Linked DNA regions of Luteibacter rhizovicinus DSM 16549. The protein of the gene in region 1 interacts with the protein of each later gene in a pairwise test. Links are inferred from orthologs where the notes say so. Each region holds a gene or a part of one and is shown in the gene's direction. Other genes may lie near its edges.

The links.
Region 2: the proteins of BJI69_RS12280 (region 1) and rlmB interact in binary tests that used the Escherichia coli proteins (3 or more experiments, as listed by UniProt). The link is inferred for Luteibacter rhizovicinus DSM 16549 from one-to-one orthologs.

The regions. Positions count from the first base shown.
Region 1 is NZ_CP017480.1:2,698,483-2,703,800, forward strand. Bases 1,040-3,975 are described here. They hold BJI69_RS12280 (bifunctional ADP-dependent NAD(P)H-hydrate dehydratase/NAD(P)H-hydrate epimerase), read left to right. Parts: upstream 1,040-1,739; coding sequence 1,740-3,212; downstream 3,213-3,975. Other genes in these bases: queG (tRNA epoxyqueuosine(34) reductase QueG), read right to left, coding at 1,040-1,704; tsaE (tRNA (adenosine(37)-N6)-threonylcarbamoyltransferase complex ATPase subunit type 1 TsaE), read left to right, coding at 3,209-3,694; BJI69_RS12290 (N-acetylmuramoyl-L-alanine amidase), read left to right, coding at 3,875-3,975. Outside these bases: BJI69_RS12270 (class II 3-deoxy-7-phosphoheptulonate synthase), read left to right, coding at 1-431; more of queG, read right to left, coding at 628-1,039; more of BJI69_RS12290, read left to right, coding at 3,976-5,318. UniProt on the Escherichia coli protein: Bifunctional enzyme that catalyzes the epimerization of the S- and R-forms of NAD(P)HX and the dehydration of the S-form of NAD(P)HX at the expense of ADP, which is converted to AMP.
Region 2 is NZ_CP017480.1:3,318,625-3,325,692, forward strand. The notes cover bases 1,771-4,769. They hold rlmB (23S rRNA (guanosine(2251)-2'-O)-methyltransferase RlmB), read left to right. Parts: upstream 1,771-2,896; coding sequence 2,897-3,643; downstream 3,644-4,769. Other genes in these bases: rnr (ribonuclease R), read left to right, coding at 1,771-2,900; BJI69_RS15250 (CBU_0592 family membrane protein), read left to right, coding at 3,640-3,924; sugE (quaternary ammonium compound efflux SMR transporter SugE), read left to right, coding at 4,060-4,374; phoU (phosphate signaling complex protein PhoU), read right to left, coding at 4,519-4,769. In the rest of the region: more of rnr, read left to right, coding at 87-1,770; more of phoU, read right to left, coding at 4,770-5,226; phosphate ABC transporter ATP-binding protein PstB, read right to left, coding at 5,247-6,071; phosphate ABC transporter permease PstA, read right to left, coding at 6,073-6,942; phosphate ABC transporter permease subunit PstC, read right to left, coding at 6,942-7,068. UniProt on the Escherichia coli protein: Specifically methylates the ribose of guanosine 2251 in 23S rRNA.

The DNA.
Region 1 (5,318 bases):
TATTGAATCCGAACGAAGAACCGGGTCGCCTGACCCTGATTCACCGCATGGGCAACGACAAGATCGGCACGCACCTGCAGCCGCTGCTCGAGGCCGTGAAGCGGGAGGGGCGCCGCGTGCTCTGGGTGGCCGATCCGATGCACGGCAACACCGAGAGCACGACCAACGGCTACAAGACCCGTCGCTTCGCGAACATTGCCGGCGAACTCGACCAGGCCTTCGACATCCACGCGGCCGCCGGCACACGGCTGGGCGGTGTGCATCTGGAACTCACCGGTGAGGACGTTACCGAATGCCTCGGCGGCGCCCGCGATCTGGTCGAGGGCGATCTCGACCGTGCGTACCGCTCGATGGTCGATCCACGCCTGAACTACGAACAGTCGCTGGAGATGGCGATGCTGATCGTGCGGAAGTCAGGTGGCATGGTTTGATTGCTGCAAACATGTGTTAACCGAGCCCGGCCTTGCGCCGGGCTTTTTTTGGCGTATCGGTTCACTCGCGTTGCGAGTGCGCGTTTTGAGCGGCTCGCGCCGCCGCTCGCGTGGAGGTTCGTCGCGCAGAGCCTTCGGTGCCCACCCTCGCTGGGGAGGGTGGACACCAAGGTCTCCTGCGCGAGACGCTCAAGTGTTACGAGCTCGAGCGCAACGCATGTTGCGCACGAGCCCAGGCCACGTGTTCACGCACGACGTCCGACGGATCATCCGCGCGTGCTTCGAGTGCGGTGAGAATCTCGGTGCTCGTCGGTGCGTTGCCCAATCCAACGGCGAGATTGCGCAGCCAGCCTTCGTAGCCGGTGCGGCGGATCGCCATGCCTTCGGTGCGGGACAGGAACTCCGCTTCGGTCCATGCGAAGAGATCCACCAGCTTCGGTCCATCCAGGCTATGACGTGGCGCGAAGTCGGGCTCGGTCGCTTCTTGTGCGAACTTGTTCCAGGGGCAGATCAGCTGGCAGTCGTCGCAACCGAAGATACGGTTGCCGATCGGCGCGCGTAGTTCTTCGGGGATGCTGCCCTTCAGTTCGATGGTGAGGTAGGAGATGCATTTGCGCGCGTCCAGGCGATACGGCGCGACGATGGCCTGGGTCGGGCAGATGTCGATGCAGCGCCGGCAGCTGCCGCAATGCGCGGTGGCGGGCTCGTCCACCGGCAAGGGGAGATCGGTGTACAGCTCGCCGAGGAAGAAATACGAGCCGGCGCGCTTGTTGATCACAACGGTGTGCTTGCCGATCCAGCCGAGGCCGGCATTACGGGCGAGTGCCTTTTCGAGCACGGGGGCGGAGTCGACGTACGCGCGGTAGCCGAAGTCGCCGATGCGCTCGCCGATGCGCGCGGCGAGCTTCTGCAGTCGGTTGCGCATGACCTTGTGATAATCACGGCCGAGTGCGTACCGGGCCACGTAGGCCTTGTCGCCATCGTTGATCACCTCCCACGCATTCGCGGTGCCGGGGGGGATGTAATCCATACGGACGGAGACCACGCGCAGGGTGCCGGGCTCGAGTTCGGCAGGGCGGCTGCGACGCGTTCCGTGACGGGACATGTATTCCATCTCGCCGTGATGGCCGTCCGCCAGCCAGCGCTCCAGGTAGGCCTCGTCGTTGCCGAGGTCGGTGCCGGAGATGCCGACGTCGGCAAACCCGAGCTCGCGTGCCCACGCCTTGATGTCAGTGGCGAGGATGGCGTAGTCGATGGAGGGTGGGGCGGACATACGTGCATTCTACTTGCCCCTTCTATAATCCCCCGATGACCGCACCCAAACTCGGCACCGCTCTCTTCACTTCAGCGCAGGCCCGCGCGATCGACCAGCGCGCGACGGCCGAGCTCGGGATCCCGGGATTCGAGCTGATGACACGTGCGGCGGCGGCAGCCTTCGCCATGTTGCACGAGCGCTGGCCGGTGGCCGAGCGGCTACGGGTGGTCTGTGGTGCGGGCAACAACGGCGGCGACGGCTATCTGGTGGCTCGCGACGCACTTGCCGCCGGCCTGGACGTCGATCTGGTCGCTCTCGGCGAACCCAGGGGCGTCGATGCCATCAGGGCTCGCGACACCTTCGTCGCGGCGGGTGGTGAGCCGGTTTCCCTGGCGACCTGGACGGCACTCCCGCCGGCCGACGTGCTGGTCGACGCGATCTACGGCACCGGTCTGAACCGGGCGCCCGAAGGGGATGCACGCCAGGCGATCGAGGCCATGAACGCGTATGGCGCACCCATCCTGGCGCTCGATCTTCCCTCGGGCCTCTCCGCCGACACGGGCGCCACGCCCGGCGTGGCGATCCGCGCGGAGGCGACCGCTACGTTCATCGTGCACAAGCGCGGTTTGCATACCTTTCACTGCGAAGTCGCCGGCGACATCGCGCTGCATACGCTCGGGCTTCCGGAAACGCTGTTCGACTCGCCGGATTCGCATCTCCTGCTGCCCGGGCACCTGCCACCGCGGCCGCGCGAGTCGAACAAGGGAACGAACGGCCACGTGCTCGCCATCGGCGGTGACCATGGCATGGGCGGGGCGGTGCGCATGGCTGCCGAGGCCGCGCTGCGCACGGGCGCCGGTCTGGTCAGTGTCGCCACCCGAGACGAGCACGTGCTGGCCATGAATGCCGCGCGGCCGGAGCTGATGGCGCACGGCGTCAACGGCCCGCAGGCCCTGCAACCCATGCTGGAAAAGGCCTCGGTGCTCGCACTCGGTCCCGGCCTGGGTCAGGCAGCCTGGGGGCACGCTCTATGGACCACCGCGCTCGACGCCGATCTGCCGACGGTGCTCGACGCCGATGGCCTGAACCTGCTCCATGCCGAAGAGCGGTCCCTGCCCAGGATAGTCGTGCTGACGCCGCATCCCGGCGAGGCCGGTCGCTTGCTGGGTATCGACACGAAAGCCGTGCAGGCCGATCGCTTCGCTGCCGTGCGTGAAATGGCCAGGCGCTTCAAGGCGGTGGTCGTGCTCAAGGGCAACGGCAGCCTGATCGCCTCGGCGGCCGGCGAGGTCGCCGTCTGCCCCTGGGGTAACCCGGGCATGGCCAGTGGAGGCATGGGTGACACCCTCACCGGGATCATCGCGGCGCTGTTGGCGCAGGGGTGTAACGCCTATGAGGCAGCCTGCCTTGGCGTGAGCCTGCATGCCCGGGCTGGTGACGTCGCCGCCCAGATGGGCGAGCGCGGGCTGCTTGCCGGCGACCTGCTCGAGCCACTGCGCCGCCTCGTCAATGGGCTGGACGCATGAGCGCCGTCGCCGAGCTGATCCTCGCGGACGAGGAGGCCACCATGGCGCTGGGTCGCCGACTGGCGGACGTTCTCGACGCCGACGGCCTCGTCGCTTTTCTTTATGGCGACCTGGGCGCGGGCAAGACCACGTTCGCCCGCGCCTTTCTCAAGGCGCTCGGTGTCGGCGAGCGGGTCAAGAGTCCGACCTACAGCCTGGTCGAGGGCTACGAGCTCGGCGAGCGGCAGGCCTTCCATCTGGATCTTTATCGCATCGCCGATCCGGGCGAGCTGGAGTGGCTGGGCCTGGACAGCCTGGCGGAGCCCGGCGCCATCGTCCTGGTGGAATGGCCGGAACGGGGTGCCGGTGCCTTGCCGCCCGTCGATCTGGCCTTGAGTTTTCGTCACGAAGGGCCGGGCAGGGCGGTCCGACTCGAGCCGACGTCGCCTAAGGGCGAGCAGATCGTCGCCGCGCTGACCCTGGCGCCGACACCGCAGGCCTAGCATGCGCCCTTGTCCGCGGTTTACGGCCTTTATCCCTGAAAACAGGGGTTTTTCGGCATGCGACGACGTGTCGCTTGCGGCACATTCCTGTACGCCGGTTGACGAAGGTTTCGCAGGTTATGGATTATCAAGGGAAAACGTCTTGCATTCGTCGGGCGCTTGCAGTTCAATCCGGGCCGTATGAGGGGAATGACTATCAAACTTGGCCTGCTTGCGTGCGTGACCGCCATCGCGACGCTGACGGCTGTCGCCGTTTCGGCTGCCGACGTGAAAGCAGCCCGCGCCTGGGCGGGTCCGGAATACACCCGCGTGGTCTTCGATCTGTCCGGTCCGGCCGCCTACAAGATGTCGCAGGGCGATGTGCCCGGCAGCGTCGTGCTGGATATCGCGGGTAGCTCGGTGACGGGTGATTTTTCGGCGCCGGGCGGACAAGGCCTGTTCAAATCGATGAGCGTGAGCAAGCAGGGTGGCTCGGCGCGGCTGGTCGCGACGGTCGATCCCAGGGCGAAGCCGAAGAGCTTCCTGCTCAAGCCGGCCGGCGACTACGGCTATCGCCTGGTGCTGGATCTCTATCCGGGTGGGCAGAGCGATCCGGGCGACAACCCGCCCCCGGCCGCCGACCACGACTCGCCGTCCGTCGCGTCAGCTGGCAACGACGACGACGCTGAGGCATCCGCGCCAGCGCAGGCGCCCCTGCCGACACGCGGCAGCCGCAACTCGCGCAGCAAGTCGGTGCCGGCGGGCAAGCCTCCCATGCTGCCCACCGGTGACCGCAAGGTGGTGGTCGCCATCGACGCCGGTCATGGCGGCGAAGATCCGGGCGCGAAAGGCGCGACCGGCCTTCGCGAGAAGGACGTCACCCTCCAGGTGGCCCGCGAACTGGCTGACCAGATCAACCGCCAGCCCGGCATGCAGGCCGTTCTGACGCGCAACGGCGACTACTTCATTCCGTTGAAGCGGCGCTACGAAATCGCGCGGGAGCACAACGCGGACATGTTCGTGTCCATCCACGCCGACGCCTTCAAGAACGGCGACGCCAAGGGCTCCTCCGTCTGGGTGCTGTCCCCGCGCGGCAAGACCAGTGAGGCCTCACGCTGGCTGGCCGATCGTGAAAACCGCGCCGATCTGGTCGGCGGCGTTTCGCTCGACGACAAGGACGACAGTCTTGCCGCCGTCCTGCTGGACCTCCAGCAGGGCTACGCCATGCAGGCCAGCGAATCCATCGCCGGCAACGTGCTCAAGGCCTTGGGTCGCCTGGGCCCGACGCATCGCGGCTATGTCGAGCGCGCCAACTTCGTCGTGCTGCGCTCGCCGGACGTTCCGTCGATCCTGGTCGAGACCGCGTTCATCACCAACCCGGCGGAAGAAACCCGTCTGCGTGACGACGGTCATCGCCGCGAACTGGCCACGGCCGTGCTCGGCGGTGTGCGCAATTATTTCGAATCGATGCCGCCGCCGGGCACGTGGTTTGCCGCCCAGGCCGCACGCCGCAACGGTGGCTCGCTGGCCAGCACCGCGGCGTCCGCACCAGCGGCGCCGGCCGTCGCTGCCGACGCCGGTGCGGTCGCCTCGGATGCGGTCAAGGCGGCCACGCGCGCTACGCCACCCCGAAAGACCCTGGCCA
Region 2 (7,068 bases), 620 kb from region 1 along the record:
GTAGATTAGGTAGGTCCGGGAAACTTGTCAACGATTTTGCACACAGGATGTGAAACTATTTCGCATCCACCTTCAAAGGTCCTTACGTGACGAAGAAAAACTCAGGTTCGGGAGCCGATCGCGGCCCCCGTAAACCCAAGGCCAGCCGCCCCGGCAAGGCGCTGGACAAGTATCGTGATCGCCCGGCAGCCGCCGTGATCGATCCCCATGCCGACCGGGAGGCTGCGCTCTACGATCAGCCGATCCCCAGCCGCGAGGCCATCCTGGCGCTGCTCGACGACCGCGGCGAACTCCTCTCGGAAGAGAGCATCGCCCACGCGCTGCGCCTGTTCACCGATTACGAGATCAATGCCCTGGGCAAGCGCCTGGGCGCGATGGTCCGTGACGGGCAGCTCCTGCGGAACCGCAAGGGCGACTACGCCCCGGCGCAGAAGCTCAGCCTGATCCCGGGCCGTGTTATCGCCAATGCCGAAGGCTACGGCTTCCTCCGTCCCGACGAGAGTGGCGAGGAAGATCTCTACCTCTCGCCCGCGCAGATGCGCAGCGTGCTGCACGGTGACCGCGTGCTGGCCAGCGTGGTCGGTATCGACCGCCGCGGCCGTCGCCAGGGTGCGATCGTCGAGGTGCTCGAGCGCCGTTCGCCGCGCCTGGTCGGCCGTGTGGTCATTGAAAACGGCGTGACCCTGGTCGAGCCGGACGACCGCCGCCTGCACCAGAACATCATGATTCCCGCAGGCCGCGAGTCCGGGGCCAATTCCGGTGAGATCGTGGTCGTCGAGATCACCGACCCGCCGACCCCGCACCGGGGCCCGATGGGCACGATCCGCGCCGTCCTCGGCCAGCGCCTGCAGCCGTCCCTGGTCGTCGAGATGGCGATCGCCAGCCACGACCTCCCGCACGAGTTCCCGCAGCAGGTGGTTCGCCAGACCGAGGAAGTCGAGCCGAAGGTCACCTCCGAGGAGCGCAAGGGTCGTGTCGACGTTCGCAAGCTGCCGCTGGTCACCATCGACGGCGACGACGCCCGCGACTTCGACGATGCCGTCTATGCCGAGCCTTTGAAGGACGGCGGTTTCCGCCTTGTCGTGGCCATCGCCGACGTCTCGCATTACGTGCCAGTCGGCACGCCGCTGGACGTCGAAGGCTACAACCGCAGCACGTCCACGTACTTCCCCGGCTTCGTCGTACCCATGCTGCCGGAGACGCTGTCGAACGGTATCTGCTCGCTCATGCCCAAGGTGGAACGCCTGTGCATGGTCTGCGACATGGAGATCGACGAGGAAGGCGACGTCACGCGCTCGAAGTTCTACGACGCGGTGATGTTCTCGCACGCACGTCTCACCTATAACAAGGTGTGGCAGGCCGTCGGCGAGCGCAACGCCGATGTGCGCCAGGAAATCTCCGACGTGCTTCCGCACATCGAGTCCCTGCATCGCCTCTACAAGGTGATGGCCAAGGCGCGCAAGCGTCGCGGTGCGATCGATTTCGAAACGCCGGAAGTGAAGTTCCGCATCGGCCCGGCAGGCGATGTCGAATCGATGGGCGCCTCCGACCGCAACGACGCGCACAAGATGATCGAGGAATGCATGATCGCCGCGAACGTGCAGGCGGCGCGCTACCTCACCAAGCGCAAGATTCCCGCGTTGTATCGCGTGCATGCACCGCCGCCGGCCGAGAAGTACGAAGACCTCCTGCGTTTCCTCAAGGAGTTCAAGCTGAAGATGCCGCCGGCGGACGAAGTCACGCCTGCGGATTTCTCGGCCCTGCTCAAGCGCGTGCACGATCGCCCCGAAGCCGAGCTCATCCAGTCGGTGCTGCTGCGTTCGCAGAGCATGGCGATCTACCACCCGGAGAACCAGGGCCACTTCGGCCTGGCGCTGGATGCGTATGCGCACTTCACCTCGCCGATCCGTCGCTATCCCGACCTGCTCGTGCATCGCGCCATTCGTTATGCGCTGAGCAAGGGCAAGCCGGCCGACTACGTCTACAGCGACACGCAGATGGCGGCCATGGCCGTGCATTGTTCGCAGCGTGAGCGTCGTGCCGAAGAGGCCGAGCGCGATGTGGACGAGCGCTTCAAGTGCGCCTGGATGGAGAAGCATGTTGGCGAGGAATTCGCCGGTACCATCACGGGCGTGACCTCGTTCGGTCTGTTCGTCGAGCTCGCGGCGTCGCGCGTATCCGGTCTCGTGCACGTGTCGCAGCTGCCGAATGACTACTACAAGTTCGATCCCATTCGTCATCTGCTTAGCGGCGAGCGCACGGGTTCCACGTATCGTCTCGGCGACTACGTGAGTGTGCAGGTGCTTCGCGCCAGCCTGGAAGATCGCAAGATCGACTTCCGTCTGGTCGCGCGCCTGGCCCAGTTGCCGAAGCCCGCGCCGAAGGTCGCGGTAGCCGCGCCGGTCGCCGAGAGCTCGGGCATGGCCAAGGCGGGCAAGGCCATCGGCCGCGCCGCGAAGAAGGCGATGGACAGCATCTTCGGCAAGAAGAAGACCAAGGCTGCGGTTGCGGTCGAGGCGCCTGCGGCGCATCATCCGGCCCCCGCGCCGGCATCGCGACGTCGCACGGCCGAGCCGGCCGCGAGCGAGCCGTCGCCGTCCCGGTCACCGCGTCGTCGTTCCGCAGCGCAGGCACCGGTACACGAGCAGCCCGCCCGGGGCGAGCGCCCGGCACGTTCCGAGCGCCCGGCACGTTCCGAGCGCCCGGCACGTGGTGAGCAGCCGGCACGTGGTGAGCAGTCAGCCGGAAGGTCGACTGCCAGGAAGACCGCGACGAAAAAAACCGCCGTGACGAAGACGACGACCCGGCAGGCGCCGGTCGCGACGTCGGAAACACCGGCACCGGCCAAGAAATCGGCACGGCGTCGGTCGCGTAAACCCAGGAGCAAGCCAGAAGCATGAGTGAGTCGTGGATCGTAGGAATCAATCCGGTCGAGGGCGCCCTCGCCAACGACCCGGATCGTGTCCGTGAAGTTCTGATCGAACAGAACTCGAAGAATGCGCGCGTGGTCGAGATCGCCGCGCTGGCGCGCAAGCTCGGCATCATCCTGAAACCGGTGAGCAAGGAGCAGCTCGAGAAGCTCGGTGGCGAAGCACGTCACCAGGGCGTTATCGCGCTATACGACACCCCGCCGTTGCGTGACGAGAGTCATTTGCCGGCGCTTCTCGACGCAGCGGGTGGCAACGCCTTCGTGCTGGTGCTCGACGGCGTGACCGATCCGCACAACCTGGGCGCCTGCCTGCGTAGTGCGGCGGCGGCAAACGTCACCGCGGTCGTGGTGCCGAAGGACCGTGCGGTCGGTATCACGCCGACCGTTCGTCGCGCCTCGGCCGGCGGGGCCGACCTGATCCCCTTGATTGCCGTGACCAACCTGGCTCGTGCCCTGCGCATGCTCAAGGATGCCGGCGTGTGGATTACGGGGTTGGACGGCGACACCGACAAGTCGATCTACGACATGGACCTGAAGGGGCCCATCGCACTGGTCATGGGTAGCGAGGGTGACGGTATGCGTCGTCTCACGCGCGACACCTGCGACTTCGTGGCGAAGATCCCGATGCCCGGCGGCATGGAGAGCCTGAATGTCTCCGTCGCCACCGGCGTGGTTCTGTTCGAAGCCCTGAGGCAGCGAGGAGCAAAACGATGAGCAGCATGATGTGGCATGACTGGGCCGGCCTGGTCGGCGTGGCACTGGTGTTGGTCGCGTTCTTCCTGCTCCAGGCCCACAAGCTCTCGGGGCAGGGCTATACCTACCAGGTGATGAACCTGGTCGGCGCCTTCGGCATCCTGCTTTCGTTGATCTTCGGCATGTTCAACCTGCCGGCGTTCCTGCAGGAAATGGCCTGGTTCCTGATCAGCGTCTACGGCATCGTCCGCGGCGTGAAGGCACGCAAGGCGGCGGTGATCACCCCGGATAGCCTGCCCTGATCGTCGGGTCAGCGAGGGGTTACACACCCTCGGTATAATGGGTGCAGATCGGCGCAAGGCCGGTCTGCCCCTGGGGACGACCCCAGGGCGCGCAGCAACTCCGCGGGGACGACCCCGCTTCTGCGGAGCCACACCATGTATTGGTTCGTGCTTGTTCTGGCGGGTCTTTTCGAGATCGCCTGGGCCGTTGGCCTGAAATACACCGAGGGCTTTACCAAGCTCATTCCCAGCGTGCTTACCGGCACCGCCATGGTGATAAGCATCGTGCTGCTGGCGTATGCGACGAAAAAGTTGCCCTTGGGTACCGCTTATGCGGTGTGGACCGGTATCGGCGCGGTCGGCGCGGTGACTCTCGGGATCATCCTGTTTGGGGAGTCCGCGCAGCCGTTGCGGCTGCTTTGCGTCGGGTTGATCGTGGTGGGGATTCTTGGGTTGAAGCTGACGGCTTGAGGCGTTGGCGCGGAGAGCATCGCCGATAAATCGGCTCCCACATAGAGCACGCCGTCGCCGGCTTTCGCTTTCTGTGGGAGCCGATTCAGCGGCGAAGGGTGCTCGCGAAACCGCCAGGTACCGCGACACCCCTCACCGGCAAAATCAAAACTCCGGATTGGCCGTCGTATCTTTCTTGACCCGCGGTGCCACCAGCGGCTCGCCGTTCACCACGAACCAGACGTTCTCCGCGATGTTCGTCGCGTGATCGCCGATGCGCTCGATGTTCTTCGCCATGAACAACAGGTGCGTGCACGGCGTGATGTTGCGCGGATCTTCCATCATGTAGGTGAGCAGGGCGCGGAACACCAGGGTGTATTCCTCGTCCAGGCGCGCATCGGCTTTCCAGACTTCGTAAGCGGCTTCGGCATCCTGCTCGTCGTACGCCTTGAGCACGTCGCGCAGCTCCTGGATGGCGAGCTCGGCGAGATTGGCCAGGCCGCCGACGACAGCGATGGGCGCCACGCGGCTGAGCGGAATCGACCGCTTGGCCACGTTCGCGGCGTAGTCGCCGATACGCTCGATGTCCGCGGCAATGCGCAGCGCGGCGAACACGTTGCGCAGGTCGCCGGCGATCGGTGCGCGCAGGGCGAGCAGGCGAACGACGTCCTGGCTGATTTCCTGTTCGAGCGCGTCGATCGCGTCGTCATTGTCGACGACGCGCTGGGCAGCGCGCTCGTCACGGCGTTCGACCACGTCGATGGCGGCTTCGAGCTGGGCGACGGCGAGCTCGCCCATCTTGACGATCTCGCGCGTGAGGCGCTTCAGTTCGTCGTCGTAGCTCTTGATGATGTGCTGGTGCGGAGTGTTCATCGCGTGCCTCGGTAGGGGGCTTAGCCGAAACGGCCGGTAATGTAGTCTTCGGTCTGCTTTTTGTTCGGCTTGGTGAAGATCTTTTCGGTCCGGTCGAACTCGATCAGCTCACCCATGTACATGAAGGCGGTCATGTCCGAGCAGCGTGCAGCCTGCTGCATGTTATGGGTGACGATGACGATGGTGAACTGGCTTTTCAGCTCTTCCACCAGCTGTTCGATACGGCTCGTGGCGATCGGATCGAGCGCGGAGGTCGGTTCGTCGAGCAGCAGCACTTCCGGCTTCAGCGCGATACCGCGGGCGATGCACAGGCGCTGCTGCTGACCGCCGGAGAGGCCGAGTGCGCTCTGCTTGAGCTTGTCCTTCACTTCGTCCCACAGCGCGGCGCCGCGCAGGGCCTGTTCGACACGACCTTCCATGTCGGTGCGGTTGAGCTTCTCGTGGTGACGAATGCCATAGGCGACGTTCTCGAAGATGGTCATCGGGAACGGGACCGGCTTCTGGAACACCATGCCGACCTTGCTACGCAGGCGGTTGAGCGAGTACTTCGGGTCGAGGATATTTTCGCCGTCGAGCACGATCTCGCCGCTGGCGCGCAGGTTCGGATAGATCGCGTAGATGCGGTTGAAGATGCGCAGCAGGGTGGACTTGCCGCAGCCGGACGGCCCGATGATGGCGGTGACCTTCTTTTCCGGCACGTCCATCGCGATGCTCTTCAGCGCGTGGAATTCGCCGTAATGGAAGTTGAGGTCGCGCACGGTCATCTTCGCCGGTACCTGGCCGAGATCGACGCCCGATTCGTGCGGCGAGGTGCCGAAACCCGGCTTGGAGGCGACTTCGTTCATGTTAGTCATGGGACACCTTGGAGCGCGAGAATACAAAGCGGGCGATGAGGCTGAGTGCGAGCACGAACATGGTCAGGACGAAGGCGCCGGCCCAGGCGAGGGTGTTGATATCCGGGCTCGGGTCCTTCGTGTATTCGTAAATGACCTGGGGCAGGCTCGGCATCTTGTCGATCGGATTGAAGGTCATGAAGTTGTTGCCGAACGCCGTGAACAGCAGCGGCGCGGTTTCGCCGCTGATGCGGGCGAGAGCCAGCAGCACACCGGTGACGATACCCGAGCGCGCGGCGCGGATCAGGATCTGCACGGTGAGCTTCCACTGCGGCACGCCCAGGGACAGCGCGGCTTCCCGCAGCGTACCGGGTACCAGGCGGAGCATTTCGTCGGTGGTGCGGACGATGACGGGCAGGGCGATCAGGGCCAGCGCGATGCCGCCGGCGATGCCGGAGAACGTCACGTCGCCGTTGGTCAGCCACTTCGAGGGGAGCACGATGATCGTGTAGACGAACAGGCCCAGCACGATCGAGGGCGCGGACAGCAGGATGTCGTTGAGGAAGCGGATGGTCGGCCCGAGCTTCGAGCGGCGCGAATACTCAGCCAGCCAGGTACCCGCCATGACGCCGATCGGCGTGGCGATCAGGATGCCGAGCACGTTGAGGATCAGGCTGCCGACCATGGCGTTGGCCAGACCACCTTCTTCGCGATAGGCGGTGATTTTGGTGAACAGCGCGGGCTTGAGGCCGGCGATGCCCTGGCTCAGCGTTTCCCAGAGGATCCAGGCCAGGAAGAGCAGGCCGATGCAGGTCGCGGCGACGCTCAGGATCATCGCGGCGATGTTCTTGATGCGGCGCGTGGTGTAGAGCGAGGCGGACATCAGGAGCCTTCCTTCGAAGCCAGGCGGCGAAGCATGAGGCGGGCGATCATCAGCACGATGAAGGTCACCACGAAGAGGAGGAAGGCGATCGCCATCAGCGCCGACTTCTGCAGGCCTTCGGCCTCA